DNA from 2 places in the Shewanella psychrophila genome. Region 1 is predicted to be linked to the other one. Evidence: predicted binding sites of a transcription regulator. Region 1 holds the regulator's gene; the other holds the start of a gene.
What was found. Region 1 encodes sigma-54, which starts transcription at its own class of promoters, with help from an activator protein. Its sites were predicted from a motif close to GTTGGCACGNNNNTNGNNT; they were not measured.
Positions count from the first base shown of each region.

Region 2: the regulator sigma-54 is predicted to act here: its motif matches at 1,803-1,821, upstream of sps_RS14330 (superinfection exclusion B family protein).

Region 1 covers NZ_CP014782.1:5,852,252-5,855,469, reverse strand. The annotation lists gene ptsN (PTS IIA-like nitrogen regulatory protein PtsN) at 1-49, opposite strand, end outside; gene hpf (ribosome hibernation promoting factor) at 52-339, opposite strand; gene sps_RS25625 (RNA polymerase factor sigma-54) at 558-2,036, opposite strand; gene lptB (LPS export ABC transporter ATP-binding protein) at 2,188-2,919, opposite strand; partial or broken gene lptA (lipopolysaccharide transport periplasmic protein LptA) at 3,024-3,218, opposite strand, start outside.
Region 2 covers NZ_CP014782.1:3,324,538-3,327,755, forward strand. The annotation lists gene sps_RS14315 (site-2 protease family protein) at 1-326, shown strand, start outside; tRNA gene sps_RS14320 (tRNA-Leu) at 449-533, opposite strand; gene sps_RS14325 (DUF3149 domain-containing protein) at 901-1,029, shown strand; gene sps_RS14330 (superinfection exclusion B family protein) at 1,150-1,761, opposite strand; gene sps_RS14335 (sensor histidine kinase) at 1,998-3,218, shown strand, end outside.

The DNA.
Region 1 (3,218 bases):
GAGTGGCGCAAGTAGTACACTCCGGCTGCAGAATGGTGCTTAATTCCATTATTAATGCTTTGTTAGCTTCTCTTTGTGTTTAATAACCTGACGGTCGAGCTTATCAATCAGGGAGTCGATAGCGGCATACATGTCAGCATTCTCTGACATAGCGAAAACCTCACCACCAGCAAGGTGGAGTTTAGCTTCGGCTTTTTGCTGCATTTTCTGAACATTTAAAATAACGTGCACATTATTGATCTGATCGAAATGTCGTTCAAGCTTAGTGAACTTTTCTTCGACATAATGTCTTAGCGATTTAGTGATCTCTATATGGTGTCCAGTTAGGTTTATTTGCATAGAAATACTCCTCCAGTTTCCGATTGTTTCACTCTTAGGTTGATTTTAGGTAAATCTTTAGGGATTTAACTCACAACATAATTCCCTGTTATACCAGGAGTTGAGCCTAACTATTATCGACTACAGGCCGCTTCTGGTGATTAGCTCACAACATGAGAGCTAATCAGGTCAGTCACTAAACTAGAACTGTTAGTTAGGTATGACCTTATTTCCTTTTTCTACAAACTCTTACGTTGATTCGATGGTGGAATCAACATGGCTTCACGATACTTAGCTATGGTGCGTCTGGCGACCTTAATTCCCTGCTCCGCTAATAGCAAGGCCATCTTACTGTCGCTGAGTGGCTTCTGCTGGTTTTCGGCTGCGACCAATTTCTTTATGAAAGCACGAATAGCGGTAGATGAACACTCTCCGCCATCATCGGTCCCCACATGGCTGGAGAAAAAATATTTCAGCTCAAATATACCCCTAGGGGTGTGCATATATTTTTGTGTGGTGACCCGGGAAATGGTGGATTCATGCATCTCAACGGCTTCGGCTATATCGTTTAATACCATAGGTTTCATGGCTTCTTCACCATACTCGAAGAAGCCTTGCTGGAATTTAACGATACAGTTCGAGACTTTCAGTAAAGTGTCGTTGCGGCTCTCAAGGCTCTTAATAAACCACTTTGCCTCTTGTAGATGCCCTCGAATAAATTGACCATCAGCCTGATTTTTAGTGCTTTTAGCCATGGAAGCATAGTGTTGATTGACATTGATCTTCGGCATATTGTCTGGATTTAACTCAACTACCCAGCGACCTTTCTTCTTGGTCACAGTGACATCAGGGATGACATATTCATCTTTTCCTGGGGTAATTGCCAATCCGGGACGGGGATTAAGTGTCTGGATTAACTCAATGGCTTGTTTGAGATCATCTTCCTTGAGCTTGGTCTTACGCATTAACAGGCGGAAATCACGGCCGGCGATCAGATCCAGGTGGTCTTTTATAAGTAGCCTAGCGTTATCTATGTGTGGGGTTGTATCGGCATATTGTGCTAGCTGAATGATTAGGCATTCACTGAGGTCCCTTGCTGCAACTCCAATGGGATCGAAGTGCTGGATGCGCTTAAGTACGGCCTCTATTTCATCTTGCTCAATTTCAGGATCACCCATGGCTTCGAGGATGTCATCAACACTCTGAGTGAGATAGCCTCTCTCATCTATGGCGTCTATGATGGCCGTCGCTATGGCGAGATCGTTGTCTGAAAACGGTGTGAGATTTTTCTGCCATTCGAGATGTTCATACAAACCTTCGCTAGTCTCACCTTGGAAGGGCATATCGTCATCGCGCATTGCGCCGGAACTCGAATTGGGAGACGCCGTGTAGACTTCATCCCAGGTCGTGTCCATTGGGAGTTCTTCAGGCATTGAATCTTGGGTTAACGCCTCAGAGGTTTCAACCGCTGAACTGTCCAGTGGGCCATCGCTCTCTGCTGTGGCGCTAAAGTCATCTGTGTCAGTGGTCTTGTCTTCACCATTGACCGGGGGGTCGACTTGCTCTTCATCTAGTTCGAGAAGGGGGTTGGAGTCTAACGCTTGTTGGATTTCTTGTTGCAGTTCCAGCGACGATAGTTGCAATAGACGTATAGCCTGCTGCAGTTGTGGTGTCATGGTTAACTGCTGACCCATTTTAAGCTGGAGTGACGCTTTCATTTACCGCTATTCCCTTCATTGTAATTATAAAATGAGAAAGCCTGCTTTGACTTGTTTGGGGTTTCTCTGAGCCCCTAGACCTCAGGCTGAGTCAGCCGAGTGTCGATAATAGCTCATTTCTTGATGCGCTAAGAATGAGCCTCATGATTAACTATAGCTTGAATTGTTCACCTAAGTACACAGCTCGTACTTGCTGATTGTCTAAGATTTCGGCAGGTGTACCTTCAGCGATTAAATTTCCGTGGCTGACGATATAAGCACGTTCACAGACGTCTAAGGTTTCACGCACATTATGGTCGGTGATCAGTACACCTAAGCCGCGACTTTTAAGCTGCAGGATAATTTTTTTAATGTCGATAACTGAGATCGGATCCACACCTGCGAAGGGCTCATCTAGGAGAATAAACTTAGGATTAGCGGCTAAGGCCCTGGCTATCTCGACGCGTCGGCGTTCACCACCTGAGAGCGCCATGCCTTGGCTGTCTCGGATGTGGGTAATATTAAATTCTTCCAGAAGATTCTCGAGTTGTTCCTCTCGGGCATTGTTATCTATGTCTGAACGAGTCTGCAGGACAGCCATAATGTTATCTCGAACCGATAACTTTCTAAATATGCTCGCTTCTTGAGGAAGATAGCCAATGCCCTTTCTTGCCCTCAAGTGCATTGGATCTAAGGTCAAATCGTCATCATCGATCAAGATCCTACCCTTATCACTTTGCACTAAGCCTACAACCATGTAGAAAGTAGTCGTTTTTCCCGCACCATTTGGGCCTAAAAGACCGACGATCTGCCCAGTTTCCACTGTGATGCTGACATCTTGGACCACGGCTCTATTTTTATAACTCTTGGCAAGATTGACTGCCTTTAGCGTCATCTGGCTCATTGTTTTTCCTGCTCGATGATAGGTAGCTGAGTTGGAATTACGTCAGTATTTTCTTCTTGCCCCTTGGCTTGAATGTTATCTTCATCTTGCTTGATTTCAGGTAGTTGAGTCGGCAGTGGCTCAGTGGCGGGTTCTTTCGCCTTATCTTGACTAGTATCCTGATAGTTTTCCGGTTGAATAATGGTGATGACCCTATCCTTGCCTGTACTTTCTGCTATCAACTGCTGCTCAGCTATGTTGTAGCGAATCATATTACCTGTCACTCGGCTACCATCTTGCTCTAGCATGGCATTGCCTAC
Region 2 (3,218 bases), 2.5 Mb from region 1:
GACACATATTAAAAAGCATCAGCTTTTCGATGAACAGCGTCTTGGGTCTAGCCACCTGTATTGCCGGAGCAGCTGTGGGCGTTTACTTGAGCTACACCTTAGGTCTTGCACTATTGGGATTTCTGCTACTTATAGGCAGTTTAGAAATAGTATTCGAGTGGAAGACACGTCATCAGAGTCACTTGTTACCTCTAGACAGGTATGGACAGGTATTCTCAACTATTTGGTACTTTTTCACCGTTGGGGCACTCATAGCCATTATCTGGTATCTAGCTGGTTCGGGAGACGACATGTTGGGCTTACCACTGAAAATATTACAGAGCTAGAACACGATTGAATACAGGTATCAATAGGGAGACTTGGCCTCCCTATTTCTTGTCTGGAAGAAATGAGCAGACTAAAATTCAGACATAAAAAAACCTGCGCTAGGCAGGCTTCTCTATTTAATTGGTACCGGAGGACGGACTTGAACCGTCACGCTCGAAAGCAACGGATTTTGAATCCGTCGTGTCTACCAATTCCACCACACCGGCTTAATCAAATAGACTAACTAAAATCGTTTAAGACCTCAGTAAGTGACGGGCATTATACCTTTGAGACGACTAATGGCAAGCCTTTAAAATCAGAAAATAACTGACCGAACAATTTTCACTCTTATCCCAGTATTTATTCATCAGATAACTTACTATCAGATTAAATAGTACATATCTATCGTCCTCCACTATGCCTCCCCACTGACAACTAAATAAGCAAAAGTAGATGAACCCCATAGTTTTAACAATATCAACGCAATTTAATAATGATTCGGAGCGATTATTGATCGAGATCAGCAAGCTGATATCAAAACCAGATTAGGTTAGGGGTATGCAATAAAATGAATTTTTGAAAGAGGATTTCACTATGGCTTTTTGGTTAGATTTGATGTTTGGAAACCCAATCGGGCTGATGTCAATGATCGTTATTTTCTGCACCATAAGTATCATGGGATATCTTATGTGGATGTTTATTCAGAAGTCTAAGCCAGAATAAGCAAGTTTTCGATGAAGTTGCACCTTAAACAGGTGCAACTTCTAATGCAATGGGGGCATATTGCCCCCTATTTTTTACCCTAAAATCAAAAATATTGCGAAGCCTAAACCTGACAGGCTATTAAGCGGCGTGCTTTCTTGGGCCCACCACATTATTAGCAAAGGTTGGTCTGGCTTTAATCAAGTTTTGCATCTCTTCTTGGCTGGGCTCTCCAACCGGCAATCTTAACACTTGTCGATTCAGGTAAATCCTTGCACGCATAGAAATTTTGTAATCTGCTGTAGACCCTTGTATAGCATAGTTTTTCTGATTACCTAATAGCTCAATGATGTTCGCCGCCAGCAGACTTTTAACCGCTGGCTCATTTTGTGGCAGGGTCAAGATAGTCTCCCCCTGAAGAAAAAACTCACGCAACAGAGCCCGTTCAGTCGGATCTAAAAGCCTCACTTTCTCCTCGATTATTTCAATAGTCCGTTTTGATCTTAACGCACCGATGGCCTCATCTAAGAAATAGTTCACCACTTGAGTAATCAGGTAAGCGATGCCAATAATGAAGCCTAATCCAATGAAAGGAGAGTTAGCACTGACAACAGTTTCTAAGTTAACTGACGTCAAAATTCCTACAGGTACAAATAGCAAGGCCCCACTCACGATAGCCAACCAAAGCATAGAGCTGAAAATCAACTGCTTAGGGACCGATGGCTTAAATATCTGTGTCTTTATTTTCTGCATAAGAATACCTAGTGTCAAAAACCTGTACTTAAGTAAATTAAAAGCAAAATTAATGCCACTAATTTACTAAAAATATAGATTGCCAATAAATAGGATTTTTTGTTAATTTTTAAGCCACTAAGTCACTCAATTGGTAATTGTCAGACTATGCTTATGGAGGGATGCTTACTTTGACACAGTTCGAAGGCGAAAGTGAGCAAGTCTGACTTAGTTTTCAATGCTCAAGAAAAGGGTCCATGCATACTTTTACTAGCAGATTAATCAAAAGCCAGATAGGCCGAAAATTAACAATATCTATCATTTTATTTAGTTCATTAATCACCTTGATCACCACAGGTTTTCAACTGGTCAATGACTATAAAGGCGATGTCGATCGTATAACTCGACAATTTACCAGTATCGAAAAAGTTAACTTAGACGTGCTGGCGGCAAGCATCTGGGTAATAGATGAAAGATTAATAAACACTCAACTTAATGGCTTGATTCAGCTCCCCGACATCACCTATATTTCAATCAATGATGATAGCGGTCAAGTCTGGATCTCAGGTACACCGACACCTGAAAACACCATAGAAAAAACCTTCGAGCTCTTCTATAGCTCTGGCAACGACAGCATTCCTGTCGGCACCTTATTGGTTCAAGCAGACCTAAAAGCCGTTTACGATAAACTGCTGGACAGAGCCATCATCATTTTACTCTCCAACGCCATAAAGACATTTATAGTCGCAGGTTTTATACTTTTTCTTGTGTGGTTCATGGTCGCTAGACACTTACATCAGCTCAGCCAGTATTGTAAACGATTAGATCTAGATAGCCCTTTTGAGCCGCTAAAATTCGATCAAAACAATAAGAAAGGAGACGAGTTCCATCAAGTATCATTAGCAATAAATACCATGCAACAACAGTTAAGAACCTCATTTTCCGACATCAAGAAATCGAAACAGGAACTGCAGGATGCGTTAACCGACAGAGAAAGATTATTAGCCTTAGAAACCAGTTACAAAGAGGAACTGGCGAGACAAGTAAAGGAAAGAACTCAAGAACTAGAACAATCTCTCTTAGTATTAAAGCGAGCTCAGGAAGTGTTAGTCGAACAGGAAAAAATGGCAGCATTAGGAGGTCTAGTCTCTGGGGTAGCCCACGAAATTAATACCCCGATAGGGATCTGTTTAACAGCCGCTACCTCTCAGCTTGTTCATATCGAAGAGTTGCTGCTACTTATTCATGGTGAGACCACCACCTTAGAGGAGATCAACGCAATATTAGAAGAGTACCAGGAGAGTTGTGAGTTAATAGTCAGTAATATCACTAAGGCTAGCACCTTAATACAGAAATTTAAGACAGTAGCAGCCCAGCAGAGTCAGGAAGAATTAAAGACGTTCAATCTGAAGCAGGCACTCATAGATAGTCATGAGTCCATGAAGATCCTCTTCGATAAACAACAGGTAGAAGTGCAA